Regions from separate parts of the Bacillus sp. T3 genome, predicted to be linked through region 3. Evidence: riboswitches for the same ligand, from Rfam matches in the RefSeq annotation. Region 3 holds a riboswitch; each other region holds the start of a gene.
What was found. Region 3 has a riboswitch for cyclic di-AMP ahead of RGF10_RS13800 (APC family permease). Riboswitches for the same ligand answer to the same signal wherever they lie in the genome.
Positions count from the first base shown of each region.

Region 1: another riboswitch for cyclic di-AMP. It lies ahead of RGF10_RS16455 (CBS domain-containing protein); the one in region 3 lies ahead of RGF10_RS13800 (APC family permease).
Region 2: another riboswitch for cyclic di-AMP. It lies ahead of RGF10_RS07835 (APC family permease); the one in region 3 lies ahead of RGF10_RS13800 (APC family permease).

Region 1 is NZ_CP137761.1:3,204,865-3,209,829, forward strand. Features, by position in the region: gene RGF10_RS16445 (ZIP family metal transporter) at 39-776, opposite strand; partial or broken gene RGF10_RS16455 (CBS domain-containing protein) at 1,506-1,957, opposite strand; cyclic di-AMP (ydaO/yuaA leader) riboswitch at 2,361-2,502, opposite strand; gene RGF10_RS16460 (stage V sporulation protein S) at 2,736-3,002, opposite strand; gene RGF10_RS16465 (hypothetical protein) at 3,160-3,372, shown strand; gene RGF10_RS16470 (TfoX/Sxy family protein) at 3,506-3,757, opposite strand; gene RGF10_RS16475 (CBO0543 family protein) at 3,860-4,426, opposite strand; gene RGF10_RS16480 (hypothetical protein) at 4,543-4,965, opposite strand, start outside.
Region 2 is NZ_CP137761.1:1,516,459-1,521,423, reverse strand. Features, by position in the region: partial or broken gene RGF10_RS07835 (APC family permease) at 1-1,780, opposite strand, end outside; cyclic di-AMP (ydaO/yuaA leader) riboswitch at 1,915-2,081, opposite strand; gene lysA (diaminopimelate decarboxylase) at 2,156-3,475, opposite strand; gene RGF10_RS07825 (spore germination protein) at 3,607-4,965, opposite strand, start outside.
Region 3 is NZ_CP137761.1:2,677,243-2,682,207, forward strand. Features, by position in the region: gene RGF10_RS13785 (immune inhibitor A domain-containing protein) at 1-177, shown strand, start outside; gene RGF10_RS13790 (immune inhibitor A domain-containing protein) at 143-943, shown strand; gene RGF10_RS13795 (immune inhibitor A domain-containing protein) at 969-1,907, shown strand; partial or broken gene RGF10_RS13800 (APC family permease) at 1,962-3,789, opposite strand; cyclic di-AMP (ydaO/yuaA leader) riboswitch at 3,948-4,091, opposite strand; gene RGF10_RS13805 (hypothetical protein) at 4,247-4,720, shown strand; gene RGF10_RS13810 (TSUP family transporter) at 4,812-4,965, opposite strand, start outside.

The DNA of each region.
Region 1 (4,965 bases), 530 kb from region 3:
TACTCCTCGAATTAGCATCTAAAAGTTTGATTGATCCATTAATGCCCAAAACCTGCAAATACTAGAAAAACTCTTAAAAATACCAGTCCAAAACATGCCCCTATAATCATTTTTATTGTTTGATGACTTCTGAATCCCTTCCACAATATTTCATAAAAGGTGACATAGCTCAGCGATCCGATTGCTATCCCCATAATCATTGTTTGCAGTTTTGGCGAATGCAAATCGATGCTCATTCCCAAATAGGTATTTAACCCCACTGCAAAAGATAGAAGACAGCTAAACACTATAAATTTTTTAACTTTCTGTTTCGAATTCAAAGCAGTAACCATTAATACCATGCCTTCAGGTATTTGGTGTATTAAAATGGCGATTAGTAATGAAGGGTGATAAAAATGCTGCTCAGATAAATTTAATCCCAATGCAAGTCCAGTTGGAATGCTGTGAATAAACAATGACAAAAACAAAAGAAAAAAGGTCTCTTGATACTCAGATTCAATATGTTTAGCACTGTGTAAATATTTTTCAAAAAGCAGCATCATAAAAATACCTAAAGAAACCCCAGAGACTATCCCAATATGCTGATATTTAGAAACTACTTCAGGAATTAAATCAAACGCCAACAAACCTGCTAAAATTCCACCGCAGAAAACATTAAGATACAAATGATTTCTATTAAAATACCGCCTAATGAACGGAACAGCTAATCCCCCTAAAGCTGTTCCGAAGAAGATAAACACCCCAATAATTATGCTTGTTCTAATTTCCCCTATCATGAGCTCCCCCATCAATGTCCATTTCTATAGTGTATTCAAGAAAAAATCCCCAATGACATCGAACTCAATGAGAGCGAATGACATACAGATGAATTTTAGGGATAAAAAAAACTGACTAGCAAAAGCATAGTCAGGAAGGCTGTGTGCAAGCAATAATCTAGAATCTTCTTTTTAAAGATGGAGACACGATCGTTTTCTCTAACAAATATTGTACTCCATATAACAAATATGCTTTATAGTGGAGGTAAATAAAAAATTGGAAATGATTTAATCCATTAAGGCTTATGATTTTTAATTTTTTAAGAATATCAATAAAAAGAAAAGCAAATAATCCATCAGCAATCACGTTTAGGAAAGCAAACTTTTTAAAGTTTCCGAACGAAAATTTAAGTAACCACATGGATAATGGCATATAAGGACCCACACTAAACGGGAGTTCATCCTTTAGAAAAGATTTGCGCTTATCGTAAAACTTCCACCAATTCCTTTTATGACCATACAGGTGATTAAGAATCTCAAAAATAACAATAAAAACCCCTGAAATCGAATATCTTTTAAAACTCCGCTTTCCGATAAAAAGCAGCGATAACCAGGGAAATAAGATTATTGCTATATTAAAGAATAAGTGTCTTTTTGTTATCATTCATTTCACCTCAGCCGATTTTGTCCAACTTTGTTTATCCTTTCCAAAAATCACAAAAAAAAACCGCCCATTTGAGCGGTCATTCTTTATTCAACAACATTATTTTCTGGTTGTGTTCTTAATTCTTCATTTCGATTGATTAATAGCCTATTTGCACAGTACTTTATAATTTCTCTTCTTGTAACAATTCCGATAAAGACTCCACCATCATCAACAACTGGAACAAAGTTCTGCTCCATTGCCCGTTCTATGATATCTTCAATTTCAGCGTTTATCGAGATTGCTTCATTACTTCGCATGAGCGGAATATCTTTTAGTTTCGTTTTATGTGTATTTTCGAACGATAAACCCGGGTGTTTTTGATTTTCCACAACAAATCCCCCTCCGTTATAGTACCCACATATTTCCCATCATTATCTAATAGTGGGACTGCGGAGTATTTATGATACTCCATTTTTTCTAACGCCTGTCTCATCGTTGATTCAAATTTAATAAATGCTACATCCTGTTTAGGAATCAAGAAAAATGCAATATTCAAGAAAAAGCCTCCTTCTTACCAGTGCTCGAAATTCGTTCATACTTTTCTTATAATTGATCCCCAATATTGAATACTCTATTTTTTTATTTTTGGCTTTGTTAAATTTGTCTGTTGATTTCCGCTGCAGGTACTCGCTTTCCGCGGGGAGTCCGGGAGCCTCCTCGGCGCCATAGCGCCTGTGGGGTCTCCCGTGTCACCTTCTCCCGCAGGAGTCTCGCACCTTCCGCTCCAATCAACAGATTGCTCAAAAAACAACATTGTTCTTTAACACAGCCTTATTTTTAATAATTCTAGTCCTATTATAATCAGCAAAATAAAAAGACCTACTCTTTGACAAGTAGCATTTACTGCAACAAAGCGATGATCCCAGCAGTAAATCCCTCTTGAAAATGGTGGTCTGTATGACCCCCTTCGCTTTAGCCGACGAAGTTAGCTGACGGGTAGGATGGCGAAAGAGTGCTCTCATCCCTTCTAATTATGTAGAATTAACCCCAAATAGTTGGTTCCTCCGCTCCCAAACAGATGGGATTAGGCCGAGTTATATTTTGTTGTGTTAACGTGCCTATTCTACTACTCTTTTTTGCTATTTGTAAATAAGTAGAATTAGCTATATTCACTCCTTATTTCAAGACTTGGTCACTCATACGTTAAATCTCTTTCATTTTCATGCTTTCTCCATAAAAAAGCGTCTCTTCATAGAGACGCGCATACGGAGAAAGTTCCATCAAAGAGGTATTAAAAGAAGGCATGATTTTTCCCTTTCATCCTACCCTTTCGACTATCTTCTAGGACTTATCAATAATTTGATTGCTGTCCTGTTTTCATTGGAAATTAAAACATCTGCAAATGCAGGTACAAACACAAGATTCACACCGATCGGAGCAACGAATCCTCTTGCAATCGCTATCGCTTTTATAGCTTGATTTAATGCACCAGCTCCAATAACTTGGATTTCAATTTTCCCCTTTTCTCTTAACATTCCAGCAATGGCTCCAGCAACAGAATTTGGATTGGATTTCGATGAAACTTTTAGTACATTATCCATATTCATTTTTCCTCCTAAAATTCAATACAATGATGTGATCACTGGATAGAATGGAATGAGCGTATTATTAATCATATTCAAATTTGTATTTAACAGAACTCATTTTAAAGGATAATTCTACCTTCACGTCGAAATAAATAGAAAAGGGGTTGGCCCAATGAATAAAGTTGAACTATTAACAAAGCTACGCAATTCTAGTCGAGGTAATATGTTTTCAACAGAAATACCAAAGACTACAAAAGAAGATGAGAAAAAGATTGAACAATTAGCTGAAGAATTAGAAAGTGAAGGAAAAATCAAGATAAGAGAATGTGTTCAACGTGAATACTCTGTTTTTCTACACGGGATCATTAAGTATGCAGCCGAATAGTCGGTTGCATGTTTATTTTCGTACCGTTAAACCAAAAAAATCACATTAGCCAGATATTCTTTTGTCTAACGTGATTTTTATTATCTTATTTACTTTCTATTTTCTTCTAATTTCTCAAGAGATTCCTACTACATCACAGTGTCTTATAATAATCTCTTAGCTCTTGCTTTACCTCATCGGGCAAATTGTGCCACCTTATTCCCCAAAGTGCTCCCTCTAATGCACAAAGCATATTGAAACAAGCTGTTGGATCGTTAAGTTTGAGTCTTCTAAATGCTCCTTTACTTCCAAGTTCTTCAAGTGACTGTGGTGTTTCAATACCTACTTCTAATAGTTTCCCCTCAATCACTTTACTAATATTAATCATATCATGTAAGGTGTTCATTATTTTCACCCCATATTACAAGGAATTAGCCTTTTTTTATTGAACAAGACTCATATGCGCCTAATTTCCGCTCCCTTTAATAATAACGTAATATAAGGCAAATTATATAATCGGTTCAAAATTTTTCACTTTACTCAACCGATAAGCTAATAAGAAGATGACGAAATAAATAGGAAAAGAATAAAAGATATGCCAATCTTTTAATACGTAAAAACCAAGCCATATAAATAATGGCTCTCCTATAAAAGTATTTATACTTGCAAAAATCAATCCTTTTATGATGGGGGAAATATTCGGTTTAATTTGAATTAAGGTCATTACAAAAATAGGAAGCAAAACCCAATCCCAAGGTAAATATGATGGGATTGAAGGAAGCACTTTCCCTGTATAGTACCACTTACCGTATTGCACGCCTAAGAAATCACACCAAGAAGAAACAATAATAACAAACATCCCTGAAAATAAAAGACGATTTGAACTGTTTTTTTTTCGTATTTTTATCCAAAAAATGATCGGTAAAATAGTAAAAACGATAAGAGATAACCAAAAATCCCAATGGAACAAAGTATGATCCATCCAATATTTTAAGAAATCATGATTCGCTTTTGTAACATCTTGATAAAATTCACCGACTTTTTCAATCTTATCTTTCGATTGTATAGTTTTCATTATTTTCTGCCCTTAACTATTTTTTAGTATATTATTTAGGAGTTAGATTATCTTATCTCCAGCAAACCGATCAATTGCTTATTAATTGATAACGCTACACCTTTGTTCGCTTTCATTTATCGGATAGAGCTAAATAGTTTCTTTTCTTTCAAGAATTGAAAGCTATACATGAGTAAAGATTTTAAAAAGAACAATAGTGATAATTGATAATTCTTTAATCGAACAAGAGAACCTAGTCCAATTTTTTTACAAAAAGTAACGAATGGATAAACAAATAAAGTATCTATAACCAAGTTAGTAGTTAAATAAAGAAAAAAATTGCCATAAGTAAGTTTTAAAATCCACATTGAGCCAATGAAAAATGGTCCCCATATTAATGGAAACTCTCCTGATAATTTAGGATGGAGTTTTTCATAAGCCCACCACCATCTTCTATTTTTTGCAATTATACTTTCACCCTTTACAAAAAGAGACATGAATGTACTTGTTAATAAATACCTTTTTAAAGATTCCTTTCCTAATAAAGGGAATGTGAACCA
Region 2 (4,965 bases), 1.2 Mb from region 3:
GTTTGTATAACAAATAAGCTCGTATTAACAGACTTGATTGATTATGCAAAATGTTGTGCCAGCTTTTTTTCGGAATAAACTGCGGTATTAATACTGTAACCCAATAGTTTGATTCTGCTGCCTTATGCTCAACAGTGTCAATAAATTTAGTTAACGGCTGAATAATACTGCGATAATGTGAATGTAGAGTAACCAATCTGACATCCGGCTGCCAGTTTTTCCATTTTTGTTCAAACAATTTTTCATCTTCTCTGTCAAAAGAAACATAAACTGCAATGACCTGATCTGTTAATGATTTTGCATAGCTAATCGAGTTTTCAACCACTTGTGTGATCCCTGCAACAGGGACAATAATAACATTGCCTTCAATCTTAATCGGTTCTTCTCCTGCTTTTAGTCTTAATTGTTCCCCTACGGATTCAAAATGCTTATTGATTTGATGGAAACAATAAACAATGATTGGTAAAAAGATAAGAACAGACCAAACCTGAGCAAATTTCGTAATAAAAAAGATCATCATAACGATAAAACTAATTAATGCACCGATAAAGTTGATGATAAATTTACCAATCCAGCCCTTCGGCTTTTCCCTGAACCATTTAAGGATCATCCCAGATTGAGATAATGTAAACGGAATAAAAACACCGACAGCATACAATGGAATCAATTGTTCTGTTTGTCCTTTAAAAGCAATAATGAGCAAGATGGAGCTAATAGCTAGTGTGATAATGCCATTCGAATACCCTAACCGATCTCCACGACTAGTGAACATTCTCGGCAAATATTTATCCTTCGATAAACTATACGCCAATAACGGAAACGCCGAGTATCCTGTATTGGCTGCTAATACCAAGATAAGGGCTGTTGTTCCTTGGATAAAATAATACATTACATTCCGCCCAAAGGTTTGGGCAGCAATTTGCGATACAACCGTCTCTGTAGGAGATGGTGTAATCCCATAGTAATAAGCCAAGCAAGTGATTCCAGTGAATAGCACCGCAAGGAGGGAGCCCATTAGAATTAATGTTTTAGCTGCATTGTTAGGAGCGGGATCCTTAAAATTCGGGATCGCATTGGATATCGCTTCAACACCTGTTAAGGCAGAGCAACCAGACGCAAAAGCTCTGATCAACAGAAATAGGGTTATCCCAGCTACAGGGGCACCAATCGGCGCATGTAAATCTGGTGATACCTGTCAGGTCGCAATCTTATATCCCCCTATACCAATGGTCAATATCAAAGCAAAGACAAATAAATAGACGGGATACGCTAGAACCGAGGCGGATTCTGTTACCCCTCGTAAATTTAAAATGGTAATAAAAATAACTAAAATAATGGCAATAATAACTGTATGATCATGTAAGCTTGGAAACGCTGATGTAATAGCATCCGTTCCAGCCGAAACACTAACCGCCACCGTCAAAATATAATCGACTAGTAAAGAGCCACCTGCAATCAAGCCTGCATTTACTCCAATATTTTCCTTTGATACGACATAAGCCCCACCTCCGTGAGGATATGAAAATATTATTTGTCGATACGATAAAATAAGGGCTGTTAAAAGAAATAGCACTCCAACTGCAATCGGTAATGAATACCAAAAAGCAACGGTACTCACTGTAACTAATACAAGAAGGATTTGCTCTGTCCCATACGCCACTGATGAGAGAGCATCAGAAGACAATATAGCCAGCGCTTTAAGCTTGTTAAGCTTTTGCTCACCAAGCTGATGTGATTTTAACGGCCGACCAATAATAAGCCTTTTTAATGAAGTAAACATTTTTGCACCCACCATCAACTATTTTTAAAATTAGCTTTCCCAATAAAGGAGTTGATGATTTAAACAAAAAAAGTCCACAGTAGCATGAAACATACCCCTGTGGACATATTTAAACAATGTCTCAACAGTTGTCACCTTCCTCTCTCATAACGCTTACGAGGTTAGCTGTCGGATTCGGGCCAAAGAGTAGCCCGTCATTATCAAGGAAACTCTAGTTCCTCTTTTAATGATTCACCCCAAGTGAGCACAAGTACTCACAAATTGGGTTCCCCGTTCCTTTTGGATTAAGCGGCTTAGAAATATGAAACTGTTGATTATCATACTCTTGCGTACATATTTTGTAAAGAGTGAAAATAACTAATCAGACTGTTAAAGTTAGATTCTTACCTTAGCGTTTAAAGGTAAATCTAGTCTTACAAGATCCTCATAAGACTCTCTTTTCACAACAAGTGTCGCTTCTTCATTTTCAACAAAAACAACTGGTGGACGTGGAATACGATTATAGTTATTTGCCATCGAATATCCATACGCTCCTGTGCAAAATACAGCTAATAGATCCTGATCACCAGCCTTTGGCAGTGGCAAATCCCAAATAAGCATATCTCCTGACTCACAGCACTTACCTGCAATACTAACAGTCTCCTCCGCTTCTGCTAACGGACGATTGGCTAATACGGCTTCATATTTTGCTTGATAAAGGGCAGGACGAATATTATCACTCATTCCGCCATCAACAGCTAAGTAATTTCGTACATTTGGAACTTCCTTACGAGAACCCACTTTATAAAGTGTTGTTCCTGCATCCCCAACTAATGATCTCCCTGGTTCAATCCAAATTTCTGGCATTGTCATGTTAAACTTTTCAGCTTGTTCCTTGACTTCTGCAATAATTTGTTCAACGTATTGGTGCGGTTGAATTGGCTCGTCCTCATTCGTATAACGGATTCCAAAGCCTCCGCCTAGGTTTAATACTTTTGGAATGTACTGATGAGTTTGATTCCATGCATGTAATTTTTCAAAGATTTTCTGTGCTGCTAAAATAAAGCCTGTTGTTTCAAAAATTTGCGAACCAATATGACAATGAATGCCCAGTACTTCAAGCGAATCGGATTGTAAGCCTTTTATTAGCGCTTCTTCTGCCTGGCCATTTTGTAAATCAAAGCCAAATTTTGAATCCTCTTGGCCAGTTAAAATATAATCGTGCGTGTGCGCTTCAATCCCAGGTGTTACCCTTAATAGAATATTTGCTTTCACTTTTTTGTCGCTGCAAATTTCTGCTAAACGTTCTAATTCATAAAAATTATCTACGACAAAGCATCCAATATTAGCATCCAGTGCCATTTTTATTTCATCATCACTTTTATTATTTCCGTGAAAATGGATTTTCTCTGGAGGAAATTCTGCGCGAAGTGCTGTATATAATTCTCCACCTGAGACAACGTCAAGAGATAGACCTTCTTCTTTTGCTAATTGAACCATGGCAACAGTTGAAAAAGCTTTACTTGCATAGGCAACTTGTGCTGGTACATTAAGCAATTCAAAGGTTTTGATAAAACCGCGGGCACGATCCCGGATTAAAGCCACATCATACACATATAATGGTGTTCCGAATCTTTCGGCTAAATCAATGGTGTCTACTCCGCCAATTGCCAAATGACCTTTATCATTTATTTTCGTGGTTCCATGAAAATACATCCTTTTCCCTCCGTTTTGCAAGTTAACTCTATAAGTAAATAGACAGTTTCTACAAGAGATACTGTCTATTTCTGTGGTTATTTTAATTAAACCAACTTTATCATAATTATCTGTCATCTGCAAATCATTTTCTAAGAGTTAGCTGGCTGCTTATGGCGGTTCTTCGGATGGACAATGCTTGGACGAATTTTGTCTCCTGGCACGCTTGTACGAATGATGATTTGCCATGCTGCCTTTGGATTAAATGGCAGAAACGGCCATAGATATGGTGTGTTCAAGGAACGAATTCTAGATAAGAAAAGAAAATAAAGTGTGGCTCCAATTACAAAGCCTGGGGCATGAAAAATGGCAACTGCTACTAATAACATTAGTCTTCCAATTTTATTCGCAATGCTTAATTCATAACTTGGAGTCGTAAACGTTCCAATTGTTGCAAGAGATGCATAAAGGATAACTTCCGGAACAAACAAACCTACATCGATCGCTATTTGACCGATTAATACAGCAGCAATTAACCCCATCGCTGTTGAAAGTGGAGTGGGTGTATGGATTGCGGCTAGCCTTAAAAATTCAAGCCCCACATCGGCAAGAAATAGCTGAACGACAATCGGAATATTTGTATGCTCATTTGGTCCAATAAACGCCAATTTATCCGGCAACAGATGAGGTTCTAGCACAAAAAGAAACCATAATGGCAAAAGAAACAACGAGAGAATGACACCGAGAAATCGCACCCACCTAACAAATGTTCCGACTGCCGGCGATTGCCTGAATTCTTCTGCATGCTGCATATGATGAAAATACGTAGTCGGAGTAATCATGACACTTGGAGAAGTATCAACATATATAAGAACATGTCCTTCTAATAAATGGGTTGCAGCGACATCTGCTCTTTCTGTATACCGTACAAGTGGATATGGATTATATCCTTGCTTAAGTAAAAATTCTTCAACCGCTTTATCCGCCATGGTAAGACCATCTATTTTAATGGCCTGGATTTCTTTTTTTATGATTGAAACAAGATCCGTATCGGCTACATCCTTTATATATGCTACAGCAATATCTGTTTTTGATCGTTCTCCCACTTTTATAATTTCAAAGCGCAACCGTTCATCTCGTATTCTTCTTCTCGTTAATGCTGTATTAACAACAATATTTTCAACAAAGCCATCCCTGGAACCGCGAACAACCTTTTCGGTATCTGGCTCCTGTGGCTGGCGACCAGGATAACTTCGCACATCCACCGTTAAGGCCTGATTTGCTCCTTCTATCACAACAACCATTAACCCAGATAAGACTTGGTCAACCATCTCATCTAACGTTTCAATCGGCTTTACAGATTGATGAACTAGATGATTTTCAACAATTTGGAACATATTCGTTGATAACTTTTCATGTTCATTAATCCGAATGATTTGTTCCATTATCTCGATGATATATTGAGTATCACATAACCCATTGACATAATAGAGATGGACATCTTTTTTAAT
Region 3 (4,965 bases):
TTTGCGCATAACCAAATCAAGTCAACAGAAACTGACAATTACTACAAGGATTATACTCTTGGACATTATGAAAATATGATCTTTGGTGAAGATGGCGTTGAAGGTCCTAACGGTGAGGATTTTGTCTCGATGAAACAATATTATCTCCAACAGTCCAGGTGGTACATATTCTGTTAAAGGGAACGCTTATGGATGGTTAAAACTACCTGGAACGGCTGCCTTTTATGGTGGGGACAGAGAAACTGGACACGATAATGTGAATCCTGGGGGTTCGAAACAGGTCATTGTTGATGCATACGAAGCAGCATTGACAGCTGGAGTACCGCTTGAGAACTATGACAGCGAGGATCCTCACGATTTAGATGGTGACGGCAATCTGTTAGAGAAGGACGGGCTCGTAGATCACTTAATGATCATCCATGCAGGTATTGGCCAAGAGGCAGGTGGTGGCTCATTAGGAGATAATGCCATATGGTCTCATCGTTCCGCAAAGTTTGTTGACCCAGATGGATTAGACCCCTCTTCAGGTAAACCTGGATTTTATGATTACACCATCATGCCTGAGGATGGCGCAGTTGGAGTATTCGCTCATGAATATGGACATGACCTCGGCCTTCCAGATGAATATGACACCATCTACTCTGGGGCTGGAGAAGCCGTTGCGTACTGGTCAATTATGGCGAGCGGTTCTTGGGCCGGGGCTGTCCCTGGAGCAGAGCCAACTGGCTTTTCTCCATATGCGAAAGAGTACTTCCAATCCTATTTAGGCGGAAACTGGACAAATGACACGGTTGAATTGGATTGGGATAATGTTTCATCAAAAGGGACTCAATTTCTACTAGATCAAGCAAACTCACCAAACGGGACAAACTCATCTATTTTGAAGGTGAATCTTCCTCAGAAAAAAGTATATGTAAATAAACCGAAAACCTGGAAGCTATGAATATTGGGGCGGTCAGAAGGATGAAATGGATACAAATATGGTCACTGCCGTTGACTTAACTGGAAAGACAACCGCAACTTTAACATTTGATGCTTGGTATGATATCGAAGAACAATGGGATTTTGCTTTTGTTCAAGTTTCAGAAGACAATGGTACTACTTGGACCTCATTGGGCAATGATCATACCCGTTCAGATGTCGTTCCTGAGGGGTACCCTACTATTCTAGATTCAATGCCAGGCTTCACTGGAACTTCTAATGGAGAATGGCAAGCGCAAAGCTTTGATTTATCCGCTTATGCTGGGAAGAAGATTGATTTACGTTTCCGTTATGCAACTGATTGGGGTACATCCAACGTAGGTTTCTTTGCAGATAACATTAAAGTGACAGCAGATGGACAAACACTCGTTGATGATGGCGCTGAAAGCACCGCCTCTTCCTTTGCATTAAATGGTTTCAGTCGCTTTGACGGAAACAAGCTTGGTGACCACTATTATCTAGTAGAATGGCGAAACCATGCAGGTGTGGACAAGGGACTTGGTAATATCCGCCGCGGGTATTCGTTAATGAGCTATGATAGTGGTTTAGTGGTTTGGTATGTTGACCCAACCTATACGGATAACTGGACAGGAGTACATCCAGGCGAAGGTTTCCTTGGGGTCGTTGATGCACATCCAGAGACGAAACTAGTCTTCAGCGACGGTGCCGTTGCGAACACTCGATTCCATGTTGCAGATGCGGCATTTGGTTTAAACCCTACCTCAGGGCTTGCCATTGATTATGGAAATAATTTAACGTTAAATTTAGACCCACAGAAAAATGTGTCCTTATTTAGCGACAGCAACTCCTTCTTAAATTCGTTCTTACCAGACGCTGGCAGAGAACTTGGAAACTTCGGACTAAAAATTCGAGTAAACGGTCAGTCATCTGATAAATCTGTTGGAGCCATCGTAATTTACAAATAAAATAATAATAAACGGAGCTGTCATTTTGACTGCTCCGTTTTTATGGTACTAGTATTATTTTGATAAATGATATGGCACAGTTGTAACAATTACGTTTTTACGGTAAAGCAAGAAGGAAGAAATCAATAAGCTTGATTGGTTATGCAGAACATTCTCCCAGCTATGCTTTGGAATAAATTGTGGAATAAAAACAGTCACACGGAAATTTGATTCACTAGCTTTATGTTCAACCGTATCAACAAATTTTGTTAACGGTGTAATAATGCTTCTGTAATGAGAATGAAGTGTTACAAGCCGAACATTCTGGCTGAAAATTCTTCCATTTTTCCTCAAACAGTTTTTCATCCTGTCTTTCAAAAGCTACATAAACGGCAATTATTTGATCTGGCGAAAGAGATTTAGCATAGTTCAGCGTGTTTTCCACCACATTCGTAATCCCTGCCACGGGAACAATGATGACATTCCCTTCAATTGGTATAACTGGCATCCGATTTGCAATTCGAAGCTGTTCCCCCACCGCATCATAATGCTTTTTAATTCGATGGAATAAAAGAATAATGATGGGAAGAAAAACTAATATGGACCAAACTTGTGCAAATTTCGTTAAGAAAAATATGATCGTAACGATACAACTAATGGCAGCACCGGTAGTATTAATGATAAATTTAATGATCCAACCTTCTGGTTTTTCACGAATCCATTTAACCATCATTCCAGTTTGGGACAATGTAAATGGAATAAATACACCGACTGCATAAAGCGGGATGAGGTGCTCGGTTTGGGCATGAAAAGCAAGAATTAAAATGATGGATGATAGTCCTAAAATGATGATCCCATTGGAATAGCCTAATCGGTCTCCACGAACAAGGAACATTCTTGGAATAAATTTATCTTTTGCAAGATTAACCGCAAGAAGCGGAAAGGCAGAATAGCCGGTGTTTGCAGCTAAAATCAGGATTAAGGCTGTCGTTCCTTGTATAAAGAAATACATAAAATTCCGACCAAAAATTTCCTCTGCAATTTGAGAAACAACGGTTACCTCAGCTTTTGGAGTAACACCATAAAAATAGGCTAATGTCACGATTCCTGATAAAAGAATGGCAAGTAAAACCCCCATCATCATTAACGTTTTCGCCGCATTGTTTGGTGCAGGGTCCTTGAAGTTCGGAATCGCATTTGAAATGGCTTCAACTCCAGTTAAAGCAGAACTTCCTGAAGCAAATGCCCTTAAAAGGATAAATAAACTAATTCCCGCAATCGGTGTTCCAATCGGGGTGTGTAGTTCTGGAGAAACACCACCCGTAATAATATTGTAAACTCCAACACCAATTAAAATAAATAATGCTAACACAAATAAGTATACGGGATAAGCTAAAATGGAAGCAGACTCGGTTACGCCCCTTAAATTTAACAATGTAATAAGGATGACAAATACAATGGCAATTTCCACATTAAAGTTATGTAAGGTTGGAAAGGCTGAGGTGATCGCATCTGTTCCTGCCGACACACTAACGGCAACAGTTAGGATATAGTCTACTAATAGAGCCCCTCCTGCAATTAAACCTGGATTTACCCCAAGATTATTTTTTGATACAACATAGGCACCACCGCCATGAGGATAGGCAAAAATGATTTGACGATAGGATAAAATAAGAGCGGCTAAAAGGATTAATACTCCCACAGCAATCGGTATCGAATACCAGAATGCTGCAGCACCTATAGTCACCAGGACAATCAGGATTTGTTCCGGACCATATGCCACTGAGGATAGGGCATCAGATGAGAGAATGGCTAATGCCTTTGTTTTGTTAATTTTTTGTTCCCCTAATTCATGGGATTTTAACGGATGTCCAATAAGAAATCTTTTTACTGCTGAAAACATTAATGCTCACCTTCCAATAATGCTGATTAAAAATATCTTGCCCTATTTAACTTAAATCTCGCAAAAAGAGCCATATTTTTTTATAAAAATAAAAAAGTGTCTACAAGTCATCGAAAAAAGACCTGTAGACACTCTATTTTCTTTGTGTCACAAGCTCCACTCCTTCTCAATTAACGCTTACGAGGTTAGCTGTCGGATTCGGACCTTTGAGTAGCCCTACCTTAAAAAGGATTCACCCCAGGATTATTGTTAATCCATAAAAATGGGTCCCCCGTACCATATGGTTTAAGCGATTTAGAAATTGAAACTGTGATTATCTTACTCCTGAATTCTGTAAAAGTAAATAATTTTTTTGGTATTCGAAGAAAAATCCTCCACAGTGATAAATGTCCTATACAAGCTCGCCCTATTAACATACACATAGACTATAACGAGTTTGTCCGAAAGGAGTAAAACCATGTCAAAGGACATAATTTCAAATGTTAGAGTAGCCTTGGCCCACACAGTACAAGCTATTCGATTTGCCAAAAGTACTCTAAGCCTGTTTCAAAAATTGTCCTCATTTCCTTCAACACCAAATCCATTAAAAGAACTATATTATCAAGATGCGCTCGATAATCTCACAGAAGCATATCTTGGAATTAAAGCGTTACTTTTCGATGCTCAGTATCCAATTGATCCAAGTTATCCAACTCCTCCTATCATTCCCCCAGTACAAGATAACCAACTTCTTATGAAACTATCCAACAATCGTGCGTCACTAGTGCTTGCTCGAACGAACAATGCTATTGCAATGCTTGACCAAGCAATTTTGTTGAGTGATGAAAACGATTCATTCAACGGCCAACTCGTATTCATTCGATGTGATCTTAATTCAGCACGAGATGCTCTAGTTGCAGGGTTTAATTCAGCTTTTTTCGTATCGGATTAAGTTAGTTACCTTAAAAGGTAAAAAAGGGACGATTCCAATCGTTACAGGAACGTCCCTTTTTAGTTCGTCTATTGTTTTAAAAATTACTCGTTCAATGAAAATAATCATAAGCATTTTTCGCTAATAATATAAAGGTTACGAAGATAAAAAGTGCACGGACGTAGCCGCTTCCCTGCTTGATGGCAAATTTTGAGCCACAGATTGCACCGGCAAGTTGCGCAAGTCCCATTGGAATCCCGTAAGCA